DNA from 2 places in the Staphylococcus sp. M0911 genome. Region 1 is predicted to be linked to the other one. Evidence: predicted binding sites of a transcription regulator. Region 1 holds the regulator's gene; the other holds the start of a gene.

Region 1 (6,080 bases):
ACAATCAAAATCAATTTTTAATTCATCACCAGAATCTAATTCAGTCATTTTCTTTTGAGCTTCTATTAAAGGGAAAGGACAAACCATACCAACTGTGCCTAATTCATATACCATAATAACTCCTCCTTAAGTCGTTTGTGTTTGTTGTTTTTTAGTCGATTGTTGTAGTTGTTTCATTGGCTTAATAAAAATAAAGTAACTCATAAACCATACACCTAGAATCATTGAACCTAGACCAATCCAGCCTTGCCAACTCATTGTCGCCGTTTCAACTAAGCCATTACCGATTGAACAACCACCTGCAACAGAGGCTCCAAAGCCCATTAAAATGCCACCAATTGCACTATTTCTAATTGTTTTCTTATCTGGTAAACGCCATTTAAATTCTTTTGATCCTTTAGCAGCAATGTAAGAACCTAGGAATATACCTATAACTAAAAATGCGCCCCAATCAATGAGTTGTGTATTTCCAGTAATTAAGAAATTAACAATATTTGCTGAAGGTGTCGTAATTCCTAATCCATAATCTCTACCAGTAGAACTACTCATTGGCCAAGCTAATAAAGCGATTAAACCAACTGCAATAGCCGCTACAAACGGATGATATCTTCTTTCAAATAAATAATGTCTTACGCCTGAATACTTCTGTTTTAATTTAGGGACTGCTACTTTAGGCTTTTTAAGTGTTTTTGTCACTAATATTAAAGTAATTAACGTTATTAGTATTACTAAAATCCAATTGGGAATATGCAATGTATCTGCCATACTTGCATTGACATTTGTAGGTTGATTAATTACTTTTAGGACTGGTGACAAAACACCTGTCTTAGTAATTGCACTTGTTAATGCATATAAAATGAGTGCAACCCAACTACCTATTAAACCTTCTCCTGCTCTATAATATGTTCCAGTAGCACAACCACCTGCTAATACAATACCTATGCCAAAGACAAAAGAACCAATGATTGTACCAACAATTGGAAATGTGTGTGCTGGAACATTTACTATACCTAAACTTGTTAATATTAATAAACCAATACTTTGAACTGTAATAGCAACAAGCAATGCATAGAACATTTTATTACTTTTTTGAACATACATATCTCTAAAACCGCCTGCTAAGCAAAAGCGTGTTCGTTGCATTACAAATCCTAATAGTACGCCGACGATCAAACCGCTTATAATCATCCAAACCACGTTATCACCCTTTTCCGATATAAATACTAAGTTATTTTACAGGATAAAGTGTTATATTTCAAGTTCACTATCATAATATGTTTCTTAATTCTACACATTTATCAATGAAATGCTTTATTTAAAATAAAAAAAGAGTACATCTCGATAAGATGTACTCTTGCTCATCACTTTTTAAAGTGCTTGTATTTCATCGATATAATGAACTAATGCTTGCAATTCATTTGCTTTAAAATGACTAAATTTATACCAAGTTTGGTTATAGTAAATCAATAATTTATGTCCCAGTAACCCCTTACGTATTTGGTAACGAATAATTTTTTTAACATCAATATCTAAATTTAGAGGATTATGATTTGTATAATAGGACTTGAACACTAATGTATGACCGTTCAATACCAATTGTCCTGGAATGTATATTAATGTAGGTAAATGTGCTTTATACATACACCCTATTTGAATCAATACTTTATCATTCATAAAAAGTCCCACCAAATGATCAATATGCTATTTCATTGATTCATCATAATTTCTCATAAAGAAAAGTAAGGACTGTAATTCAATACCTAAATCAATATGATGTACTTGTACATCAGTTGGCGTACTCACTCTCGCTGGTGTAAAATTCATAATACCTTTAATACCAGATTCAACCAGCTCATCTGTAACACTTTGGGCAACCTGTTCAGGTGTTGTAAGAATGACTACATCAATATCTTGATTTGATAACGTATGTTTTAAAGTCTTGCTATCTTTTACAACAACACGGCCTACTTGTTCGCCGATGACATCTTGATTTACATCAAATGCTTCTGTAATGGTCATTTCATCGTGAATTGAGAAGTTATATGTTAATAATGCTCGACCTAAGTTACCCACACCAACAATTGCAATTTTAATATCATTGCTACCACTAATTTCAGCTTTGAAAAATTCAATTAAACTATCTATATTATAGCCATATCCTTTTTTACCTAATTCGCCAAAATATGAAAAATCTCTACGAATCGTAGCTGAATCTATTTGTAATGCTTCGCTAATAGCTTTAGAATTAACACGGTCAATACCTTTAGATTTTAGATTACTCACAAATCTATAATATAACGGTAAACGTTTTAAAGTTGCTCGAGGAATTTTAACGTTACTTGCCATTTTATTTGTCTCCCTTCGACGCTAAACGGTTTTAATTTTATGTATATATGTTTGCAACAATAAAAATCCAAATAATTGTTCACAATGAATACTTGCTAATTATACATTAATAAAATTTAAAAATAAATATCCTAGTTTCAAGACACAGCTTAATACTGTAAAATAAATATTAATATGATAAACAAAACATTTAAACATATCAAACTATATGTATAGTTTATAATGATATCGCATATTTAGAAAGGTGAAGTCGGATGATACTTTTACAACTTAATGACATCTCTAAATCGTTCGATGGTGAAGATATCTTTACTAACGTTGATTTTGAAGTGAAAACAGGTGAACGAATAGGCGTTGTTGGACGAAATGGTGCCGGTAAATCAACACTTATGAAAATCATTGCTGGCGTTGAAGATTATGATAGTGGTCACATTTCAAAGATTAAAAATCTTAAGATGGGCTATTTAACACAACAAATGACGTTGGACTCTAACGCCACTGTGTTCGAGGAAATGTCAAAACCATTTGAACATATTAAAAATATGGAACTATTAATCAAACGTGAAACAGATTGGTTAGCTGCCCATGCAAATGAGTATGATACACCTACTTATCAATCACATATGGAAAAATATGAATCTTTATCAAATCAATTTGAGCAATTAGAAGGTTATCAATATGACAGTAAAATTAAAACAGTTCTTCATGGATTGAATTTTAATGAAGATGACTTTAATAAGCCTATTAATGACTTTAGTGGTGGTCAAAAAACACGATTATCACTTGCACAAATGTTGTTAAATGAACCAGATCTATTATTACTTGATGAACCTACCAACCATCTTGATTTAGAAACTACAAAATGGTTAGAAGATTATTTGCGTTACTTTAAAGGCGCAATTGTCATTATAAGTCATGATAGATATTTCTTAGACAAAATCGTTACACAAGTTTATGACGTCGCTTTAGGTAGTGTTAAACGATATATTGGTAATTATGAACAATTTATTCAACAGCGAGATAAATATTATGAAAAACGTATGCAAGAATATGAAAAACAACAAGAAGAAATTAAACGGTTAGAAACATTTGTAGAAAAAAATATCACAAGAGCTTCTACAAGTGGAATGGCAAAGAGCCGTCGTAAAACATTAGAAAAAATTCAGCGTATTGATAAACCAATGATTGATGCAAGAAGTGCTAACATTCAATTTGGATTTGATAGAAATACCGGAAATGACGTCATGCATATCAAACAATTAGAAATTGGTTATGATGATACACCTATTACTAAACCTATTAATTTGGAAGTATCCAAAGGTGATCACATCGCTATTATTGGGCCAAATGGTGTCGGTAAAACCACTTTAATTAAAACCATTGCTCAAAGACAACGTCCACTCGGTGGCGAAGTCACATTTGGTGCTAATTTACAAATAGGTTACTATGACCAAAAACAAGCTGAATTCAAATCAAATAAAACCATTTTAGATTATGTTTGGGACCAGTATCCAAATATGAACGAAAAAGATATTCGAGCAGTATTAGGCCGTTTTTTATTCGTACAAGACGACGTCAAAAAAATTATCAATGATTTATCTGGTGGCGAAAAGGCAAGATTACAATTAGCCTTGTTAATGTTGCAACGTGATAATGTACTTATTTTAGATGAACCTACCAATCACCTCGATATAGATTCGAAAGAAATGTTAGAACAAGCTTTAGAACATTTTGCAGGTACTATTATCTTTGTATCCCATGATAGATACTTCATCAATCAATTAGCCAATAAAGTATTTGACCTAGATCATGATGGTGGAAAAATGTATCTTGGTGATTATCAATATTATATTGAAAAAACAGAAGAAGCTGCAGCCTTAAAAGCTAAAGCAGAGAGTGAAATTGAGTCTGCAAATCACTCAAATACTAAACATACTACAGCGTCATCATATGAAAACCAAAAGCAGCGTCGTCGCGAACAACGCAAAATAGAACGTGAAATCGAGCAACGTGAAGCCATCATCGAATCATGTGAAGCAAAGATCGAAGACATTGATCATCAACTTACACAACCCGATGTTTATAGCGATCCTGTAAAATCCAATGAACTAGCTGAATTAAAATCGAATACCGAACAAGAATTAGAACAAGCAATGCTTGAATGGGAAGAATTACAAGAAAAATTATAAATAACTATTATTTTTCCAGACACTAGAAAGTAGATTTTCTACTTTTTAGTGTCTTTTTTCTGATTTTTAATTGATTATTATTAACATTCATTTTCGCCTATCTGATGGCTATCCACAGAGTTATCCTAGTTATCCACAGGTAATATGTAACTAAATTTTAGAGTTATTCAGATAAAAATTTGCTATATCCACAAAAATTAACACCACTTATCCACAAGTTGTGCACTTATTGTTGATAAGTACGCATGTTCCCTATTGACATATCTTCTGACTTCTCATTTTTATCATTGATTGTTTCAAATTAAATGATATGAAATAATTAAAAAAACAATACATCAAGGAGTTTTTAAATGAATGACCCACAGTTATTTTTATTATTTGTTTTAGGCGTTATTATATTAACCACAGTCGTTAGTATCATTACTTCTATCATTAATAGACGACAGTTCATTAATAAAATTAACGGCTTATGGTCTAATCAAGAAAAGTTAGAAAAATTTATCAGGCCAAATGCGAAATATGATTATCAATTTCAAACCTATTTTGATAACTATGATGATCGTCAACTAATTGATAACAAGACATGGTCTGACTTAAATATGGATGCATTATTTCAAAGTATGAATTTCAATTTCACAGCACTTGGGGAGATGCGTTTATATGCAACATTACGTAGAATGTTTAAAATGAACAATAAAATATTACTCAATCGTTTTAAAGAAGATACTTCTTTTAGGAATCAGGTTTCATTACGGTTAGGTCTAGTTGGTAAAAGTGTCTATCCACATTTTCCCGATCAACTCACACCTATTAAATGTCAAAAAATATTTATGCTAGCCCCCTTATTACCAATAATCGCTTTAATTTATACGTGCTTTGATGCGTCAAATGGTATTCTGTTATTCATCATGGCATGTGTGATTAATATCATTTTATCGGTCAGTTTAAAACGAACTTATGAACAAGATTTAAAAACCATTTTTTATACTGCTAATATTTTAAAGCAGTGTAAAAATCTTACTGATATAGAGGGAACACCGCAAATAGACGTTAATTTCAATCACTTTAAAACTGCAAGATATTTAAGTGGCATATTAGCTAAAGTCGAAAGCGTTGACTTTGCATCAGCCTTTGTTTTATTAATTAAAACTATATTTATGTTAGATTATCTTATTTTTCACACGATTCAACATAGTTACTATAAATATTTAGATGAAGTATTAAAATGCTACGATTATATTGGCCAATTAGATAATCATTATGCAATTGCCTTATACCAAGAGACATTAGAAGCATACTGCGAACCTGAAATAATTCAAAATAGTAATACTCAACAGCAATTATGTGAGTTTAATCAACTTGTACATCCATTAATTAACAATGCTGTTCCAAATGATTTAAATCTCAATCGAAATATTTTATTAACCGGTTCGAATGCATCTGGTAAATCAACCTTCATGAAGACTGTTGCGCTTAATCTTATTTTGGCTCAAACAATTAACACTGCAACAGCCACTCAATTTAAATATGTACCTGGATTAGTCT
Region 2 (6,080 bases), 340 kb from region 1:
TGGTGTCGCTGTCATTCTAAAATCGAGTGATACGAGTAAATCTAATTTACCTGTTGTTTCTTCTCGCCATTGAATTTCATCAGGTTTATCATCTTCGTTTGGTGATGCTAATAATCCTGATTTTGTACCTAATAAATGTTTCATAAAATATTCTTGTCCTTTAGCAGAACTAGAGATTAAATTAGAACGCCATACGAATAATGTTTTAGGATGGTTTTTTCTTAAATCCGGATCTTCTACTGCAAATTTTGTTTGTTTCGTTTTCACTTCATTAATCGCACGTTTTAATATGGCTTCATTTGAATCATCACCATTTTCTTTAGCTTCTTCTGCGAATAACAAACTATTCTTATTAAACTGAGGATACGATGGTAACCAACCTAATTTAGCAGCTGTAACATTGTAATCAGCTGGATGTTGATGTTTAATATGTTTCGCTAAAGGTGATTTCAATTTATCGACATTTGATTCTTCATATTTCCATTGATCTGTCGCGAAATAGAACCAACTTGTACCATTTTGTAAACGAGGTGGTCCTTGCCAATCTTTAGCAAATGCAATCGTATTCCAACCTTCAATAGGTCGACATTTTTCTTGTCCAACATAGTGTGCCCAACCGCCACCATTTACTCCTTGACAGCCACATAACATAATTAAATTTAAAATCGAACGATAAATTGTATCGGAATTAAACCAGTGGTTGATACCAGCACCCATAATGATCATTGAACGCCCTTCTGTGTCTATAGCGTTTTGGGCAAATTCTTTTGCAACTTGAACGACTAAACTAGATTTTATACCTGTAATGTCTTCCTGCCATGCAGGTGTATATTTAGAATGCGAATCATCATATCCCGTCGCTTCTAATTCATGATTAAAACGTTTGATACCATATTGACTAACCATCAAATCATATACAGTAGTAATATATCTTTCATCACCATTAGCTAATTTAATCTTCTTAGTAGGTATAGGGCGTTCAAAGACACCATCACCATTGCTATCAAAATATGGAAATTGAATTTGTTGTAATTCAAAATCGCTTTCATCCATGGATAAACTAGGTTGAATAACATTGCCATCTTCATCTTCTAATTTAAGATTCCATTGTTTACCATCTTCCCAACGTTGTCCCATCGTGCCATTTGGAACAACTAGTTGATTTGATAAGTTATCAAATAACACAGGCTTCCATTCTCCGTTTGTTGTATCTTGTCCAAGATCACTTGCTCTTAAAAATCGGCCTGCTTTCAAACCATTGTCATCTTGATCTAACATTAATACAAAAGGCATATCTGTATATTGTTTAGCATAATTAATAAATCGTGAATTAGGATTGTTGATATAATATTCTTGTAAAATAACATGTGTCATTGCTTGAGCAACTGCAGCATCAGTACCTGGGTTAGGTGCTAACCAATTATCAGCAAATTTTACATTTTCAGCATAATCCGGCGCGATAGAAACGACTTTAGTCCCTTTATATCTCACTTCTGTCATAAAGTGCGCATCTGGTGTTCGTGTTAATGGCACGTTTGAACCCCACATAATCAAGTAAGCAGCGTTATACCAATCACTTGATTCAGGAACATCTGTCTGTTCACCCCAAATTTGAGGTGATGCTGGTGGTAAATCAGCATACCAATCATAAAAACTTAACATTTCTCCGCCTAATAAATTAATGAATCGTGCGCCAGCTGCATAGCTCACCATAGACATCGCTGGAATAGGTGTGAATCCAGCTATTCTATCTGGACCGTCCTTTTTGATGGTATATAATAATTGAGCAGCAATAATATCAGTTACATCTTTCCAATTTGATCTTACATGACCACCCATACCACGCGCTTGTTTATAACGTTTGGCTTTTTCTTCATCTTCTACAATAGATGCCCATGCAGCTATTTTGTTTCCATGATTTTCTTCAAGTGCTTCTTGCCATAATTCTAAAAGTTGACCTCTGATATAGGGATATTTAACTCTTAATGGACTATATTCATACCATGAAAATGATGCACCTCTAGGACATCCTCTTGGTTCATATTCCGGCATTTCTGGACCACAACTAGGATAATCTGTTTGTTGATTTTCCCAAGTAATGACGCCATTCTTAACAAAAACTTTCCATGAACATGATCCAGTGCAATTCACGCCGTGTGTTGTTCTCACTTCTTTGTCGTGACTCCATCGTTCACGGTACATTTTTTCCCATTCTCTGCTTTTACTTTCAAGTACTGACCAATTACCATTAAACTTTTCAGTTGGCTTAAAAAAATTTAATCCAAATTTCCCCATAAGTATCCTCCTAGACCTTTACTTCATATATGCGTTCCTAACTTTTCAATTAGATTGTACATTTTTTCACAATATTTATATATTAGGGAATGTCCTAATTGCACTTATAAATTCCCTACAAAAAAGCAGTGCCTATTCTAGATAGACACTGCGTTATAGTTAATATTCATTGTGGATTTATATTTCAATAAATTGATGTGCATACTGCTTTAGTACTGATTTGTATAATGCTTGTTGAGAATAATGATACGTCTCATCTACTTCAATCATGGATCCATAACCTTGTTCATATAATAATTCACATTTTTCCAATGCGTGATTTCTATTCCCTTTTACAATATATATGATTTCTGTATGCTTAGCCTTATTTTGAGGTAGTGAATAGTTGATGATATCTCCAATGATACAAATACCTGGTAATCCTTCTACATTATATTGTGTTAACTTTTGCTCAATATTACTGATATTTCCAGTCAATATTTTCTCATCAAAAAGTGATGCACGAAATACAATAGCAATTGGGTAATCATAAGATGTATATTGTCTGATTTGCTTAATAATTCTAGGTAATCGTTTAACCCCCATATAAACTGCTAGCGTTCCTTTATTTAATAATGTACTAATATCAATGTCATTATCTTTTGAATCTTTAAAATGACCTGTTGAAAAAGTGACGTTTTTAGCTATACTCCTCATCGTTAGACCTAAGTTCATGGATTGCGCTGCTGCACTTGCCGATGTTACACCAGGCACAATTTCAAAGTCGATATTCAGCTTATTTAATGCTTCAACTTCTTCTTGGACTCGTCCAAATATAGCGGGATCGCCACCTTTAAGTCTAACCACATGATGATGTTTACTTGCAGCTTCAATCGTTTTTTGATTAATGCTTTCTTGTTGAATATGCTTAGTATATGGTTTCTTACCAACATCAACAATTTCTATTTCTGGCTTAGCATATTGTAAGATAAAGGGATTAACCAATCTGTCATATAATATGATATCAGCATTTTCAATGAGCCGTTGTGCTCTTTTAGTTAATAAGCTAGGGTTACCTGGACCTGCACCTACTAAGTAGACAGTTCCGTATTCATTTATAGACATATAAATATATCTCCATCTATGATTTCTACTGGATATGTTTCTACACAACCAGTATCTGGCTCCTGCACATTACCTGTCTTAAGGTCAATTTTTTGATCATGTAATGGACAATAAACATAACTTCCACTTACAGTACCTTCTGACAAAGGGCCTTCCTTATGGGGACAAATATTATTAACTGCAAATATCTCACCCTCATTTGTTAAAAACAAACCAATCTCTTTATCGTTTACGAATACTTTTTTACCAATTAGTGGTGTTAACTCATCTATACGAGACACTTTAATTTTCTGCATATTTTTCATGATTAAACCCTCTCAACTTCAAAGATTTTTTGTGATGCTTTATCATTTACGATTGCTTGCCAGGGTTCATCTTGAATCGCTTGTTTCGCTTCCATCACTCTATCGAAAAGTGCTTGTTGACGTTCGGGATCTAACAATACTTCTTTCACATTTTCAAAGCCAAGACGTTCTAACCATGGCGCAGTTCTTTCAGCATAGATTCCAGTTTCACGATAATATTGCATCAATGCACCACAAATACGAATCACTTCATCTTCTGTTTCTACAGTTGTTAGTAATTGTCCTTTTGTTACTTCAGTACCGCCATTGCCACCGATATAGAGTTGAAAACCGTTTTCTACAGATATTACACCAAAATCTTTAACACCAGATTCTACACAGCTTCTAGGGCAACCTGATACCCCCATTTTGAATTTATGAGGTGTATCAATATATTCAAATGTCTTCTCTAATCTAATACCAAGTTGAGTAGTATATTGTGTTCCAAATCTACAGAATTCTTTACCTACACAACTTTTAACTGAACGTGTTTTTTTACCATATGCCGAAGCTGAACGCATGCCTAAGTCTTCCCATACGCTTGGAAGTTCTTCTTTTTTCAATCCATATAATCCCACACGTTGAGAGCCAGTCACTTTGACAAGTGGTACATTATATTTTTTAGCGACTTCTCCCAATCTAATAAGTTGATCTGCATCTGTAACACCACCGCGCATTTGAGGAATAACGGAAAATGTACCGTCATTTTGAATATTTGCATGATAGCGTTCATTTGCGAATCGTGATTCCTTTTCATCTTTATGCTCATATGGATAAATCATGTTCAAATAATAGTTGATAGCTGGACGACATTTCGGGCAACCATTTTTATCTTTGAAGTTGAGTACATGTCTCACTTCTTTAGATGTTTTGAGTCCTTTGGCTCTAATTTGAGTGACAATTTGATCACGTGATAAATCTGTACAAGCGCATATACCAGTTGGTTTAGATGCTACAAAATCATCGCCTAAAGCATATTGTAGAATATCTGCGATTTGCCCTTTACATTTCCCACACGAATTTCCTGCTTTAGTCATTTTTGTTACTTCAGCAACAGATGTTAGTCCGTTTTTAGTAATTGCTTCTACAATTGTGCCTTTATTAACACCATTACAGCCACATATTGTTTCATCATCTGCCATATCCTCAATGGATACATTGGCATCTTCTCCACCTTTTGTTAATAAAGAGACTAACGTATAGTCTTCGATAGATTCATGTTTTTTCATCATATTATAGAATCGAGAGCCATCATCTGTATTACCATATAGCACTACACCGACAACTTCACCGTCTTTTAAAAATACTTTTTTATAATGATTATCGATACTATTAAATATTTCTATACCATGAATATCTTCGGTTTCTTCAATGGTACCTGCACTATATAAATCACATCCTGATACCTTTAAAGATGTAAATGTAGTGGAGCCATGGTAACCATTAGTTTCTTTTTGTGTTAAATAATCTGCTAGAACGATACCTTGCTCATATAATGGTGCCACTAAACCATATACTTTACCTTCACATTCTGCGCATTCACCCACAGCAAAGATATTTGGATCACTTGTTTGCATATATGCATTAACGATAATACCTCTATTGACCTCTAATCCTGCTGCTTTAGCTACCTCAGTATAAGGTCTAATACCTACTGCCATAACTACTAAATCAGCTTCTAGCACACGTCCATCTGCTAATCTAACGGCCTCAACATCTTTATCACCAAGAATTTCTTGCGTATTCGCTTGTAATTCAAAGCGCATGCCTTGTTGCTCTAAATCATTTTTTAGCATTTGACCTGCTTTTTGATCTAATTGCATTTCCATAAGCCACTCTGCTAAATGTATCACGGTTACTTCCATGCCTTGGTCTAATAATCCTCTAGCACATTCTAATCCTAAAAGGCCCCCGCCTATAACAATCGCTTTTTGTTTAGTTTGAGCTATCTCCATCATGCGTTTAGTATCATCAATTGTTCGCCATCCAATAACACTCGGTAAATCAGACCCTGGAATAGGTAATACGAATGCCTTTGAACCTGTTGCAATTATACATTGATCATACTCAAATGATTGCCCACTCTCAGTTATAACGGTCTTATTTGCTCTATCTAATATCGTCACTGAATCGTTATTAATCAATTTAATATCATGTTCTGCGTACCAGTCATATGAATTCATGATGGTTTCTTCCACAGTCATTTTATTTTGTAAAATATTAGATAACATGATTCTATTATAATTTGGGTAGTCTTCTTTACCTATAATGGTAATTTCAAAACGTTGCGGATCTCTATCCAAAATTTCTTCGATTGTTCTCAAACCAGCCATGCCA

Evidence for each region. The regulator Rex, encoded in region 1, represses fermentation and respiration genes when NADH is low (regulators of the CRP and FNR family bind a similar motif). The targets are predictions, from matches to a motif close to TTGTGAAATATTTCACAA.
Region 2: the regulator Rex is predicted to act here: its motif matches at 2,350-2,367, upstream of ssp1_RS02455 (nitrate reductase subunit alpha).

What each region holds. Positions count from the first base shown of each region.
Region 1 is NZ_CP022881.1:874,320-880,399, reverse strand. Features, by position in the region: gene ssp1_RS04265 (sulfurtransferase TusA family protein) at 1-114, opposite strand, end outside; gene ssp1_RS04260 (YeeE/YedE family protein) at 127-1,197, opposite strand; gene ssp1_RS04255 (hypothetical protein) at 1,369-1,674, opposite strand; gene ssp1_RS04250 (redox-sensing transcriptional repressor Rex) at 1,702-2,346, opposite strand; gene abc-f (ribosomal protection-like ABC-F family protein) at 2,601-4,535, shown strand; gene ssp1_RS04240 (MutS-related protein) at 4,886-6,080, shown strand, end outside.
Region 2 is NZ_CP022881.1:533,388-539,467, reverse strand. Features, by position in the region: gene ssp1_RS02455 (nitrate reductase subunit alpha) at 1-2,295, opposite strand, end outside; gene cobA (uroporphyrinogen-III C-methyltransferase) at 2,473-3,399, opposite strand; gene nirD (nitrite reductase small subunit NirD) at 3,390-3,704, opposite strand; gene nirB (nitrite reductase large subunit NirB) at 3,707-6,080, opposite strand, start outside.